Regions from separate parts of the Klebsiella sp. CSG-1 genome, predicted to be linked through region 2. Evidence: predicted binding sites of a transcription regulator. Region 2 holds the regulator's gene; the other holds the start of a gene.

Region 1 (7,718 bases), 560 kb from region 2:
TTATCTGGTGAAACCTTTCGCGCTGGAAGAGCTGAACGCCCGCATCCGCGCGCTGCTCCGCCGTCATAATAACCAGGGCGACAACGAAATGGCCGTGGGCAACCTGCGGCTGAACATTACCCGTCGCCTGGTATGGCTGGGCGGCGAGGCGCTGGACCTGACGCCGAAAGAGTACGCCTTGCTCTCTCGCCTGATGATGAAAGCAGGCAGCCCGGTACACCGTGAAATTCTCTACAACGATATCTACAGCTGGGACAATGAACCCGCCACCAATACGCTGGAGGTTCATATCCATAACCTGCGCGAAAAAGTGGGCAAAGCCCGCATTCGTACCGTCAGGGGGTTTGGCTATATGCTGGTGAATAATTCAGGAACGGAATAACGCCATGGCACTGTTCGCAAGTGAAACCTGGACCATGCGTCACCGCCTGCTGCTGACGATCGGCTCCATTCTGGTGGTCTGTCAGCTGATCAGCGTTTTCTGGTTATGGCATGAAAGCAAAGAGCAGATTCAGCTGCTGGTGGCGAGCGCCATCGAAGGACATAACAACCAAAAGCACGTTGAACACGAAGTGCGCGAGGCGGTCGCCAGTCTGTTAATACCCAGCCTGCTGATCGTCGGCCTGGCGCTGTATATCAGTCTGGTGGCGGTGAGAAAAATCACCCGACCGCTGTCGAATCTGCAAACTGAGCTGGAGAGCCGCACGCCGGATAACCTGCAGCCGATTACGCTGACGGAGTCCGTTCCGGAAGTGACGGCGGTGACGACAGCGATTAATCAGCTGGTTTCTCGCCTTAACTTAACCCTCGATCGCGAACGTCTGTTCACCGCTGACGTCGCGCACGAGCTGCGTACCCCGCTGGCGGGACTGCGCCTGCATCTGGAGCTGATGGCGAAAGTGCACCATGTGGAGGTGGGTCCGCTGATCCAGCGTCTGGATCAGATGACCAACAGCATCTCACAGCTGCTGCAGCTGGCGCGCGTCGGGCAGTCATTTTCCGCCGGGAGCTACCAGCGCGTGCTGCTGCAAGAGGATGTGGTCGAACCGATTCGCGGTGAGCTGGAGAGCATGCTGGAACAGCGCCAGCAGACGCTGGAGCTCGCCCTCCCCGACGGAGATGATGCCAAAGATGTTGTCGTCTCCGGCGATGCCACGCTGCTGCGCGTTGTGCTGCGTAATCTGGTGGAGAATGCGCATCGCTATAGCCCGGCAGGGTCAAAGATAAAAATCGCCATACAGGCCGGTACAACGCCGGTTATGGCCGTGGAAGATGAAGGTCCGGGGATTGATGAAGCGAAAAGCGGCGAACTGAGCAAAGCGTTTGTCCGTATGGACAGCCGCTACGGAGGAATCGGTCTGGGATTAAGTATTGTGACGCGCATCGTTCAGCTGCACGATGCCCAGTTCTTCTTACATAACCGCCAGCCTGGCCCCGGCGTTCGCGGCTGGATTCTGTTTCCTAAGCCTTCGCGTTAGAAAGTCAGCACCCACTGATGGACAAAAGCGACAACCACAACAACAGCGCAGGTAACGGCCAGAGACTCACGGAAGGTTAATTTTTGCATGACACTATCCTCATCAGAATGAAGATAGTGTCGCCTGGCAAGATTAAGCAGACATTAAGCCAAGCGGAAAACGCCGCGGAATAACAAAAAATCGGCGTCCCGTCACACTGCCTGGCTCCACGCGCGGCGCATCGCCTCCTGCGGGATCAGGACGCCGCAATAAACAGCTCGCGCAGCTGATGCAGCTGGTCACGAATTTGCGCGGCTTCTTCAAACTCCAGATTCTGCGCATGCTGCATCATCTGCCCTTCCAGCTCGTGAATTCTCTGCTGCAGCGCTTTTGGCGTCAGCACTACCTCAGGCGTATCCGCCTCAACCGGCGAACGTGATTTTCCGCGGCCCTTGGTTTTCGTCTTCGCCAGATTGCTGCCCAGCTGCAGAATGTCGACCACTTTTTTATTCAGCCCCTGCGGGGTGATGCCGTGCTCTTCGTTATAGCGCTGCTGCTTCTCACGGCGACGCTCGGTCTCGCTGATGGCTTTCGCCATCGAAGCCGTAATTTTATCGCCATACAGAATCGCTTTACCGTTGATATTACGCGCGGCGCGGCCGATGGTCTGAATCAGCGAGCGTTCGGAACGCAGGAAGCCCTCTTTATCGGCATCCAGAATTGCCACCAGCGACACTTCCGGCATATCCAGCCCTTCACGCAGCAGGTTGATACCGACCAGAACATCGAACTCGCCCAGCCGCAGGTCGCGGATGATCTCCATGCGCTCCACGGTATCGATATCGGAGTGCAGGTAGCGCACGCGTTCGCCGTGCTCTTCCAGATACTCAGTTAAATCTTCCGCCATGCGTTTGGTCAGAGTGGTGACCAGCACCCGCTCGTTGATGGCGACGCGGATGCGAATTTCCGACAGCAGGTCATCGACCTGAGTCGCCACCGGACGCACTTCGATCAGCGGGTCAAGCAGCCCGGTCGGACGTACCACCTGATCGACCACCTCATCGCCGGATTTATCCAGCTCATAAGGACCCGGCGTCGCTGAGACGTAAATGGTCTGCGGCGCCAGCGCCTCAAACTCTTCGAACTTCAGCGGGCGGTTATCCAGCGCCGACGGCAGACGGAAGCCGTACTCCACCAGCGTCTCTTTACGCGCCCGGTCGCCGCGGTACATGCCGCCGATTTGCGGAATGGTGACGTGGGATTCGTCGATCACCAGCAGTCCATCCGCCGGCAGGTAGTCAAACAGCGTCGGCGGCGGCTCGCCCGGCCCGCGCCCGGAAAGATAGCGCGAGTAGTTTTCGATACCGGAGCAGTAGCCGAGCTCGTTCATCATTTCGAGGTCGAACTGAGTACGCTGGCTCAGACGCTGCTCTTCCAGCAGCTTGTTGTTCTCCAGCAGCACCTTCCGCCTGTCGGCGAGCTCGACTTTAATCTCTTCCATCGCCTGCACGATGCGCTCGCGTGGCGTCACGTAGTGCGTTTTCGGGTAGATGGTATAGCGCGGAATCGTCGATTCAACCTGACCGGTAAGCGGATCGAACAGCGACAGCCGCTCAACCTCTTCATCGAACAGCTCGATACGCAGCGCAATATCGTCGGATTCCGCCGGGAAGACGTCGATCACTTCACCGCGCACGCGGAAGGTGCCGCGCTGGAAGGCCTGATCGTTACGGGTATACTGCAGCTCCGCCAGGCGGCGCAAAATCGCCCGCTGGTCGATCAGCATGCCGGTGGTCAGATGCAGCATCATCTTCAGGTAGAGATCCGGGTCGCCCAGACCGTAGATAGCCGATACTGAAGCCACCACCACCACATCGCGCCGCTCAAGCAGCGCTTTGGTCGCCGACAGACGCATCTGCTCGATATGCTCGTTCACCGACGCATCCTTCTCGATGAAGGTGTCTGAGCTCGGCACGTAGGCTTCAGGCTGATAGTAATCGTAGTAGGAGACGAAATATTCCACCGCATTGTCCGGGAAGAACTCTTTCATTTCGCCGTACAGCTGCGCCGCCAGGGTCTTATTGGGCGCCAACACCATCGTCGGACGCTGGAGATCGGCGATAACGTTAGCAATGGTGAACGTCTTACCCGACCCGGTCACCCCCAGCAGCGTTTGGTGCGCCAGACCATCTTCCAGCCCCTCTTCCAGGCGTCGGATAGCTTCCGGCTGGTCGCCAGAAGGACGGAATGCGGAATGCAGCGTGAACGTTTTACTCATATGTCTGGCCCTGAAGAAGGATGAAGCGCCTGGTGATATGCGGCAGGTGTTTAATTCTACCCTTCACGCTCATTTTTGCCAATAAATAATACTGGATATAAAAACAGTATTCGATTATCGTTTGTTCCTGAAATCGTCGGCATGCGCGTCGTTTTGGGGTAAAAAAAGACCATCCTGCAGAATAATCCGCCAGACAGTAGGGTTATCCCCAAAAAAATTTATCATTTAACATTTGTCAAGCAAGGTGGTGAATCTTTTATGGCATCAGGTGACACTTTCCTTACAGCCATTGCTTTTATTCAACTAATTGATATTTAATGATATTAAACAAAAGATGGGTTTCGCGCCAATTCAGCCGCAGGCCGCGTAATCTCTAGCTTACCGCAAGTTCTCTAACTCTAATACACAAGGTTATCCACAGGAATAGTGGATAAGTGTCTGCAGGCCATGGCTTCTGCCACCCCGCAGAAATCGACCGGCGGTGAAAATCGACCGCCTAAAAAAAATTATCGAATTATTTTTGATATTTATCAGCTAAGGGTGCCTGCCTTTTTGTTGCTTTCTGCACCATTTTTCATACCCGTTAGCACCGGGAGAGTGCAACCGCCTCGCTGGCCCGCCTTCACCCCGCCCCGCCGCAGCTGCCCATACGGGAAAAAACCGAAACTTCTTTTTCCTGGCAAGAGATTTGCAGAATCTTCATGTCGCCCGCTATCCCCAAACAGGAGAAAACGTCTATGTTGAGTCTACGCGCAGTCAATCAGTACTACGGAAATCAGCACACGCTATGGAATGTCGACCTTGAACTTCAGCCGGGGGAGTGCACCTGTGTGATGGGACTCCAGGGGATGGGCAAAACCACGCTGGTGAACTGCATTACCGGGCATCTTCCGGTCGCCAGCGGCAGTATGACCTGGCATGACGTCGGTTCGCCGCCCTGCGATATCACGCCGCTCTCCGCCCATTCCCGTTCGATTATTGGCATCGGCTATGTCCCGCAGGACAGGCGGATCTTTTCTCAACTGAGCGTCGAGGAGAATCTGCATATTGCGCTGGCCGCCGGAGGAAACCCGGGCGTCGCCGTCAAGGGGGAGATTTACGATTTTTTTCCGGATCTCTACGGACGACGTCAGCATAAAGCCGCCATGTTGTCAGAAGATGACCAGTACCAGCTGGCGCTGGCGAGAGCGCTGGTTGTCCGGCCGCGTCTGCTGATTCTTGATGAGCCTTCGCGCGGCAGCGGACAGCACTTCGTGCATAAGCTGGGTGACCTGCTGGTGCGCCTGAACCGCGACATCGGCTTAACGGTGCTGCTTGCCGAACAGCACCTGCCGTTTATTCGCCGGGTAGCGGACCGTTTTTGCCTGCTGCATCGCGGGCGTAACGTGGCGCAAGGCCGCGTTATCCAGCTGGATGAACCGCTGCTGGCACAGTGGATGACGCCCGATCCAGCGCGCTGAGATCCAGGTACTGGCCGAGATCCTCACGCCGCGACGCGTCCGCCAGCCATGGGATCTCACCCAGCAACGGAGCCGCAAGTCGATCGTTGAGGGTCGCCAGATATTCTGCATGGCGTTTACCCGGCGGCTGGATGTCGTTTGCAATCCAGCCCACCAGCGGCAGCCCGGCCTGACGTACCGCCTGGGCCGTCAGCAGCGCGTGGTTGATGCAGCCGAGTTTAATGCCGACCACCAGAATGACCGGCAGCTGTTCGTCGCGAACCCAGTCGGCAAAACTCAGCGTCGCGGAAAGCGGCGTAAACCAGCCCCCCGCCCCCTCCACCAGCACCCATTCCGCCAGCGTCTCCAGTTCACGAAGCCCGGCAGAAAGCGCATCGCCCGTAATCGGCCGCCCCTCCTCCGCGCTCACGATATGCGGTGAGGTCGGTTCGGCGAAGGTAAAGGGGTTAACCTGCGCATAGCTCAGCGCCACCCCGCTATTACGCTGGAGTGCCAGCGCATCATCGTTACGCAGCCCGAGCGCCGTCAACTCACTTCCGGAAGCGACCGGTTTATAGCCCGCGCACTTCAGGCCTGACAGCCTTGCCGCCTGCAACAGGGCGCAGCTAGTGACCGTCTTACCGACTTCAGTGTCGGTTCCGGTGACGAAAAAACGTTTAGTCACGTGCAATGACTCCTGTAAAAAGATGGTACGTCAGCGGGCACTGGCCCTGCTGTTTTGGCCAGGCCAGCTGCAGCTGACGCAGTTTTCCCCGGCTCAACGGCGCCGCGCTGCGCCCCTGATGCAAGTGTGTTGCCCCAATCCCTTTGAGCGAACGCATCGCGCTCAGGGCATCGGCAAAGGGCAGGCTGACGGCGTGAACCTCGCCAACGGATCGCCGCCCGGCCAGCGCCTCGCGCACCGCCTGTTCGCTGAGAAAACGGTTGGCGTGGGGATGTCTGTCGATGGCGCACCAGGCCTGATTCAGCTCGGGAAGCGAATCGGCCAGCAAGGTGCTGAACGCCACCCGACCGCCGGGGCGCACCACCCGGCACAGCTCGTCGAGCGCGCCGGCCAGACTCTCGCACCACTGCACCGCCAGATTGCTCCACGCCAGATCGACGCAGGCATCGGCCAGCGGCAGCGACTCAATATCCCCTGCAAGATAACGATGCGCGCACTCGTCGCGCTGGGCCTGCGCCAGCATCTCAACCGAGAGATCGAGCGCCGTCACATGACTGCCGGCCTCACGCCAGTAGCGACTCATGCTGCCGGGTCCGCAGCCGGCGTCGAGCACCGCTGAAAAGGCGCGGCCATGGAGCTGACGCAGCAGCAGTTCGGCGCTGTAACGCTGCAGCGCATCGTGTTGCGAATAGTGGCTGGCCGCCCGGCCAAAGGCCGCAGCCACCGCCCGTTTATTCACCGCCGCCATGCAGCACCTCCAGCAGACGGGTAATATCAGTCGACTCATGGGCTGCGGTCAGCGTCAGGCGCAGCCGCGCGCTGCCTGCCGGCACCGTCGGCGGACGAATGGCCGTTGCCCAGCAGCCCTGCTCACGCAGGCGCGCCGCCAGCTGCAATGCCCGCGTATTGTCGCCAACGATCAGCGGCTGAATCGCGCTGGTCGAGGCGCTCAGTTCCCCCGGAAAACCGGCCATACCGGCGCGAAATTGCGCCACGCGGCTGGCCAGTTTTTCCCGCCGCTGCTGGCCGTCGTCGCTGCGGATCACCGCCAGTGCGGCGCTCAGCGCTACCGCCTGGGCCGGCGGCATGGCGGTGCTGTAAATCAGATGGCGGGCAAACTGCAGCAGATAGTCCGCCAGCGCCTCGTCGCACAGGACTGCCGCGCCGCTGACGCCAAAGGCTTTACCAAAGGTCACCACCAGCAGCTCAGGACGGACATGCTGCGCGTAGCAGCTGCCGCGCCCCTCTTCGCCCACCACGCCAATGCCGTGCGCATCATCCACCAGCAGCCAGCCGCCGGCAGCCCGGGTGGTTCGGGAGATGGCGCCGAGCGGGGCGCTGTCGCCATCCATGCTGAAGACCCCTTCCGTCACCACCAGTTGCTGACCCACCAGCGGTTTGCCCAGCAGGGCGTCCAACTGCTGCACATCATTGTGCGCAAAGCGTCTGAGCTGCGCCGGACTCAGGCTGGCCGCCTCGAGCAGCGAAGCGTGGCTCAGGCGATCCGCGACGATGCGATCGTCCCCGGCGAGCAGCGCGGCAATCAGCGCCTGGTTGGCAGCGAACCCGGAAATAAACAGCAGCGCGCTCGGATACCCCAACCAGTCCGCCAGGCTCTCTTCCAGTTCACGATGCGCCTCGCTGTAACCGCTGACGTGACCGGAGCCGCCGGAGCCCACGCCATAACGCGCCGCCCCCTGCTGCCAGGCGGCGATAATCCGCGGATGCTGGCTCAGCCCGAGATAATCATTGCTGGAGAAATTCAGCCAGCGCCGATCTTCACGGATAAGCCAACGCCCGGCCCCCTGCGCCACCGGCTGACGGCGGCGGAATGCATCCGCCTCCCGCCGCTCGTTCAG
Region 2 (7,718 bases):
CTGCTCCAGCCTCGCCGGCGGAAAACGGTTAAAGCCCTGCGGCGTGAACCAGCGCTGACGATCCGCCCACAGTAGCTTAAAACTGTAGCGCCGACGCGGCTGGCCGCTGGCAAGATTGATTTCGCCCCGCCACGCAACAACGCCCGGATGCGGTTCCTGGCGCAGTCGGTGCATTGGCAGCGAGAGCTCTTCATTATCTTCTTCCGCACGCAACGTCACCCGCTGCGGCAGATCGTCGCCGCTGAGCCATAAAGTGATAAAGAGTCGTTCCTGCTGCTCCTTGATAAACGGAGCCACAGGCAGGTGCCATGCCTTCAACATCGTCATTCCTCTCTCTTTAGAATGGGCACACCTTGCCACAGCCCACAGGCGGATGACTCATCATCACAGGAATTATTGGGGGAGGATAATGGGGGTGGAGAGCGCGCCTGCCAAACCGGGCAGGCGCGGGGGAAGCGTTACTGTGCCTGCGCCAGCTGGCGGTCGCGGCGAGTTTTCCACTGCCAGCCAGCCAGCAGCAGCACAATCCAGGCGAAACCGACGTACAGCGAGATACGGGTGTCCGGATGGTAGCCAATCAGCGCAATAATAAAGACGAGGAACACCAGACCCACGGCAGTCGTGGCGACGCCACCCGGTACCTTAAACTTCAGCGCTTTCGCCTCTTCCGGCGACAGGCGACGGCGGAAGGCAATCTGCGACAGCAGGATCATGATCCACACCCAGACGGTGGCGAAGGTGGCCAGTGACGCAATCACCAGGAAGACGTTTTCCGGCATGATGTAGTTAAGATAGACCGCAAACAGCAGCGCAACGGTCATCACCATCACCGTCACCCACGGGATCCCGCGACGCGAAGTCCTGGCGAAAATCTTCGGCGCGCTGCCCTGCTCGGCCATGCCGTGCAGCATACGTCCGACGCCGAAGACGTCGCTGTTAATCGCCGACAGCGAGGCGGTCAGCACCACAAAGTTAAGGATGCTGGCGGCAAACGCAATGCCCATATGCTGGAAGGTCAGAACGAACGGGCTGCCGTCAGTGCCCACCTGATTCCACGGATAAATGGACATAATCACGAACAGCGTGCCGACATAGAACACCAGAATGCGCATCGGGACCGAGTTAATCGCGCGCGGAATGGATTTCTCCGGGTCTTTCGCTTCACCGGCGGTGATGCCGATGATCTCTATCCCGCCGTAGGCGAACATTACCATCTGCAGCGACATCACCATTCCCAGCCAGCCGTTGCTGAAGAAGCCGCCGTTGCTCCACAGATTATGGATGCCGGTAGGCTGTCCGCCGTTGCCGATCCCCCAGATAATGATGCCGAAACCGGCAAGAATCATGATGATGATGGTGGCAACTTTAAAGAACGAGAACCAGAACTCCAGCTCGCCGAAGACCTTAACGCTCATCAGGTTGACGGCGCAGATAATCAGCACCACGCTGAGCACCCATATCCAGTGCGGTACCGTCGGAAACCAGACGCCCATATAAATCCCGAAAGCCGTCACGTCGGCAATCGCGACAATCAGAATTTCAAAGCAGTAGGTCCAGCCGGTGATATAGCCCGCCAGCGGGCCGAGATAATCCTGCGCATAGCGGGAAAATGAGCTGGCGGCAGGGTTATGTACCGACATTTCTCCCAGCGCACGCATAATGATGTACGCGGCCGCGCCGCCGATAATATAGGCCAGCAGGACGCTCGGGCCCGCCATTTTAATGGCGTCAGCTGAACCATAGAACAGGCCGGTACCAATTGCGGATCCCAGCGCCATAAAGCGGATATGCCGGGTACTTAGCCCGCGCTTAAGTTTGTTACTACTTTCCATCGTATTCCATGCCGTTTTTCTCTTCAGACCTTCGCCGGAGCAGGCCGCAAAAGAGGATTACCTGAAAAACAAAAAACCACGGGACCCAAAGTCCCGTGGCTTAACACTGATTAAAACCGTCGGTTAATGCGCGCTGGAGGTCACCTGACGTCCTGCCGCACGGTCCCAGATCACCGCCAGAACCACCATCACGGCGGTAGGCATCAGCCAGGCAAGACCCTGCTCAGCCAGCGGCAGACGCGAGGTCCAGGCCGGTAACATCTCCGCGAACGCCGACGATTTAATGCCGTCAATGATACCAAACATCAGGCTGATAAACATGGCCGGCGCAATGACGCGGGACGAATTATGCCACCAGTTGCGGGTAAAGCTTAAGACCACCAGGGCGATACATGGCGGATAGATAGCCGTCAGCACCGGAATCGAAATCTGAATCAGATGGCTCAGCCCCAGGTTGGAGACCGCCATCGAGAAAATGCCGAGGATAAATACCAGCGCGCGATAGGATAATGGCAGGTACTGCGCGAAGAACTCCGCACAGGCGCAGGTCAAGCCCACCGCGGTCACCAGACAAGCGATGAAAATCAGCGCCGCCAGCATAAAGCTCCCCGCGCCACCGAAGGTGTGCTGGACATAGGCATGCAGAATCGCCGCGCCGTTAGCGGATTGATCCACCAGTGTCGCGCTATCAGACCCGAGGCGGAACAGCGCCAGATACAGCAGCGTCAGCCCCACGCCGGCCATCAGTCCGGCCCAGACGGTGTAGCGAGTCAGCAGGCGCGCTTCCGTTACGCCGCGAGAGCGCGCGGCGTTAACAATGACGATACCGAACACCATGGCACCCAGCGTATCCATGGTCAGATAGCCGTTAACGAAACCGTTCGAGAACGGCGCGGTGCGGTAAGCTTCCAGCGCATTGCTGATCGAGCCAGCCGGCCAGATAATTGCCGCAACGGACAAAATGATCAGCGCAATAATTTTCAGCGGTGCAAGGAAATTCCCCACCGTATCCAGCAGTTTGCCCGGATAGAGCGAGACCAGGATCACCAGCGCAAAATAGATCACGCTGTAAATCATCAGCGGCATCGCGCCGTCGCCGGTCAGCGGGGCAATCCCGACTTCAAAAGAGACCGTTGCGGTACGCGGCGTCGCAAACAGCGGGCCAACGGCCAGGTAACAGACCACCGCCAGCAGGATGCCGGCCACTTTGCCAATCGGCGTACTCAGGCTTTCCACGCCGCCGCCGACTTTCGCCAGCGCCACAACCGTCAGCACCGGTAAACCCACGGCGGTAATCAGAAAGCCAATAGCGGCGGTCCAGACGTGTTCACCGGCCTGTAAACCCACCATCGGAGGGAAGATAATGTTGCCTGCGCCAACGAACAACGCGAAGGTCATAAAGCCCAACGCGATAATGTCGCGAGATTTTAACTGATGGGTCATAAATTCATTACTGCCTGTGGATGTGGTGTTGTTAACAAACGGAAAATACCGTGTCTTCCCCTGAGGGAGGATACAGCGGTGGTTGCCGGAAAAATCAGCGGGATATGCTCCCGAACACGCGTGGGAAAGAATTGTTTTTTGAATTACCACGCAAAAACAGTCTGTCTGCGACTGCATGGGGGGCAATTTAAACGCTTATAACGTTTTAATGCAAGGCGGGATCGCAAAAGCAGATGATTATGCTAAGTCTATTTTTATGAGCGGGATTATTGACCATATCTAAGGAAAACCTCCGGCTAATCATGCGAACAAAAAAGCAGCAGGCGTTCATTAATTACGCGGCTAAAAAGTGACTGCAAACGAAAATGACCAGCCGAAGCTGGTCATTGGCAAGTCATGTTGACAAGGGCGCGTTCAGGCGCTTTTTTTGGCAATTAAACGTTCCGGGAGTAAGAAACTAAAACGCGTCCCTTTACCTACCGTACTCTCAATTTCCAGGCGACTGTCGTGATGATTTACCGCATGTTTGACAATCGCCAGCCCAAGACCGCTGCCGCCGGTTTGCCGCGAACGCGCCTTATCCACGCGATAGAAGCGCTCGGTCAGACGCGGAATGTGCTCGGGCGCAATCCCCGGACCGTTATCCTCGACGCTGAACAACGCGCCATGCGGCGCCCGTTGCCAGCTGACGGTAATCTCCGTCCCCGCTGGCGTATGGTTAATCGCGTTATACACCAGATTGGACATCGCGCTTCGCAGCTGCTCTTCGTTGCCCAGCACCAGCAGCGTCTCATCGACGTGGAAGTGGAGCGTCTGCTTCTGCTGGCTGAGCGTCTGGGCTTCTCGCTCCACCACCCGCAGCATCATCGGCACGTCGATTTTGTCATTCATGGCCAGCGTCGGCGCCGCTTCAATCCGCGACAGCGTCAGCAGCTGCTTGACTAACCCCTCCATGCGCTGGGTTTGCTCGCGCATCGTGTGCAGCGCTTTTTCGCGCGTCATCCCTTCCAGCACCTGCTCCTGCATCATCTCCAGATAGCCCTGCAGTACCGTTAACGGCGTGCGAAGCTCATGGCTGACGTTGGCAAAAAAGTTGCGCCGCGCGCCTTCCAGCTGGTGCATCTGCGTCACATCGCGCGCCACCATCAGCCACTGTTTGTCGCTGTAGGGCATGACGCGGATCTCCAGATGACGAGCAGTATTGAGGACCAGATTGAGCGGCTTTGAGAAATCCCTGTTTTTGAGGTAGTGAGCAAATTCAGGGTAGCGCAGGAGGTTAAGAATATTTTGTCCACTGTCGTCCGGCCAGCGCAGATTGAGGATCTGCTGAGCCAGACCATTACACCAGAAGATGGCCCCCTCCTCCGTCGTCAGCACCACCGCATCGGGCAACGACTCCGCCCCGCTACGAAAGCGTTTGATCAGACTGCCCAGTTCGCGTCGGCGCTTTTTATTGCGCATCTGCATCTGGTGAAGGCCGTAGAGCAGCGGTTCCCAGCTGCCGCTTCCCGGCGGTGGCGTCATGCTACGGTCGACCCATAGCCACCATGAAAGACGTAATAAATTCCAGAAATGCCAGATGAGAAGTCCGGTTACTGCCGCCAGCAAAAACCACGGCAGATAACCCACCACCGCCCCAAGAATCAGGGCCGGGATACAACATAAGAAAAGCTCAAGCGCCAGCCTTTTCCATGACAGCCGTTCCAGCACGGTTCACACTCCTGTCGAGATTCAGAAACGGGCGGAGAAACGATATCCCGTGCCGCGGACCGTTTGTACCATCCGGTCATGGCCGCTATGTTCCAGCGCTTTACGCAGACGGCGAATATGCACATCCACCGTTCTGTCTTCTACATACACGTTCGTCCCCCAGACGTGATTCAGCAGCTGTTCGCGGCTGTAGACGCGTTCCGGGTGAGTCATAAAGAAGTGTAGCAATTTAAACTCCGTCGGCCCCATGTCCAGCGGACTTTCTCCGGTCATCACCCGATGGGAGGAAGGGTCAAGGCTAAGCCCTTGCATTTCAATCACTTCTTCCACAGCCATCGGCGAAATACGGCGCATCACCGCTTTGATTCGCGCCACCAGCTCTTTCGGTGAAAAAGGCTTAGTGATGTAATCATCGGCGCCGGTTTCCAGACCACGTACACGATCCTCTTCTTCACCGCGGGCGGTGAGCATGACGACCGGGATATCGCGGGTCATCGCCTCACGCTTGAGCAGCTTGATAAACTGGAGACCCGATCCGCCCGGCAGCATCCAGTCGAGGAGAATCAAATCAGGCCAGGGTTCATTGAGTTGATTCACCGCACTGTCATAATCTTCCGCCTCGACGGGCTGAAAGCCGTTTTGCTCAAGAACAAAGCAGACCATTTCGCGGATCGGAGCTTCATCTTCAACGACCAGAATTCTTCTCGCCATTATTTACCCTGTATTTTTTAGCCATCAGTATAGAGTGCGGCGCCATTATGCGTCAGTTTTGTGACAGATTTATGAAGAAAATGACCGTCATATGATAGCGGATTTTGAATAATGACAAGGAGTAACAATCGATCCTGCAGGCGTTAAAGGGGCAACCTGCCGGATGACAGGTATATAATGCGCCCATGCTTTTTCGCCAGGGAATACTTATGCGCATCATCCACACCTCTGACTGGCACCTTGGCCAGAATTTTTACAGCAAGAGCCGCGCCGCCGAACACTCGGCCTTTCTCAACTGGCTGCTGACCAGCGCGCAGGCGCACGAGGTCGATGCCATTATTGTCGCCGGCGACATCTTTGATACCGGCTCGCCGCCAAGCTACGCTCGCGAGCTGTATAACCGCTTTGTGGTTCAGCTTCAGCAGACCGGCTGCCAGCTGGTGGTACTGGCGGGCAACCACGATTCGGTGGCGACGCTGAATGAATCCCGCGATATTCTGGCCTTTCTGAAAACCACGGTGGTGGCCAGCGCCGGCCATGCCCCCTTTATTCTGCCGCAGCGCGACGGCACCCCCGGCGCCATATTTTGCCCGGTCCCCTTCCTGCGCCCGCGCGAGCTGGTCACCAGCCAGGCCGGACACTCCAGCGGCGAAAAACAGCAGCTGCTGTTGAACGCCATCAGCGACTATTATCAGCAGCAGTACGAAGCGGCCTGCGCCCTGCGCGACGATCGTCCGCTGCCGATCGTCGCCAGCGGCCACCTGACCACCGTCGGCGCCAGCAAAAGCGATGCGGTGCGCGAGATCTACATCGGCACGCTGGAGGCATTTCCCGCCAGCCATTTTCCCCCCGTTGATTATATTGCCCTCGGCCATATTCACCGGGCGCAAAAGATTGGCGGCAGCGAACATATTCGCTACAGCGGCTCCCCCATCGCCCTCAGCTTTGATGAGACAGGAAAAAGCAAAAGCGTCAATCTGGTGACCTTCACCGACGGGCAGCTGACGGAGGTGCTTCCTCTGACGGTGCCGGTGACGCAGCCGCTGGCGGTGCTGAAAGGCGATTTCTCCAGCATCAGCGAACATCTCACCCAGTGGCGGGACGCCCCTCAGGAGCCGGTCGTCTGGCTGGATATTGAAATTACCAGTGACGAATATCTCCATGATATTCAGCGCAAAATTCAGGCTCAGACCGAAGATCTGCCGGTGGAAGTGCTGCTGGTTCGCCGCAGCCGCGCCCAACGTGAACGCATCCTGGCGGGCGAGCGGCGGGAGACGCTGAGCGAACTGCAGGTCGAGGAGGTGTTTGAACGCCGCCTGGCGCAGGAAACGCTGGAAGAGGCGCAGCAGCTGCGCCTGACGCAGCTGTTCAACGAAACGCTGCATAGTCTGAATGGTGAGGAGCACCTGTGAAAATTCTGAGTTTGCGCCTGAAAAATATCAACTCGTTAAAAGGCGAATGGAAAATCGACTTCACCGCAGAACCGTTCGCCAGCAACGGGCTGTTTGCCATCACCGGCCCCACCGGCGCCGGGAAAACCACTCTGCTGGACGCTATCTGCCTCGCGCTGTATCACGAAACGCCGCGTCTGAGCAGCGTCTCGCAATCGCAAAACGATCTGATGACCCGCGATACCGCCGAATGTCTGGCGGAAGTGGAATTTGAGGTCAAAGGGACCGCCTATCGCGCCTTCTGGAGCCAGAACCGCGCCCGCAATCAGCCGGAGGGCAACCTGCAGGCCCCGCGCGTTGAACTGGCGCGCTGCGACGATGGGCAGATCCTCGCCGATAAAGTCAAAGATAAACTCGAACTTACCGCTTCGCTCACCGGACTGGATTACGGTCGCTTTACCCGCTCAATGCTGCTTTCGCAAGGCCAGTTCGCCGCGTTCCTCAATGCCAAACCGAAAGAACGCGCTGAGCTGCTGGAAGAGCTGACCGGCACCGAAATCTACGGTCAAATTTCAGCACAGGTGTTTGAAAAGCATAAACTTGCCCGCAATGAACTGGAGAAACTTCAGGC

What was found. The regulator PhoB, encoded in region 2, activates phosphate uptake and scavenging genes when phosphate is short. The targets are predictions, from matches to a motif close to CTGTCATAAAACTGNCNNAT.
Region 1: the regulator PhoB is predicted to act here: its motif matches at 4,002-4,021, upstream of uvrB (excinuclease ABC subunit UvrB).

The regions. Positions count from the first base shown of each region.
Region 1 is NZ_JBWNLD010000001.1:228,986-236,703, forward strand. It holds gene pmrA (two-component system response regulator PmrA) at 1-382, shown strand, start outside; gene pmrB (two-component system sensor histidine kinase PmrB) at 387-1,478, shown strand; gene uvrB (excinuclease ABC subunit UvrB) at 1,714-3,735, opposite strand; gene AC007G_RS01155 (ABC transporter ATP-binding protein) at 4,473-5,195, shown strand; gene bioD (dethiobiotin synthase) at 5,137-5,859, opposite strand; gene bioC (malonyl-ACP O-methyltransferase BioC) at 5,852-6,607, opposite strand; gene bioF (8-amino-7-oxononanoate synthase) at 6,591-7,718, opposite strand, start outside.
Region 2 is NZ_JBWNLD010000001.1:793,948-801,665, forward strand. It holds gene malZ (maltodextrin glucosidase) at 1-321, opposite strand, end outside; gene proY (proline-specific permease ProY) at 459-1,832, opposite strand; gene brnQ (branched-chain amino acid transporter carrier protein BrnQ) at 1,956-3,275, opposite strand; gene phoR (phosphate regulon sensor histidine kinase PhoR) at 3,690-4,985, opposite strand; gene phoB (phosphate response regulator transcription factor PhoB) at 5,007-5,696, opposite strand; gene sbcD (exonuclease subunit SbcD) at 5,906-7,108, shown strand; gene sbcC (exonuclease subunit SbcC) at 7,105-7,718, shown strand, end outside.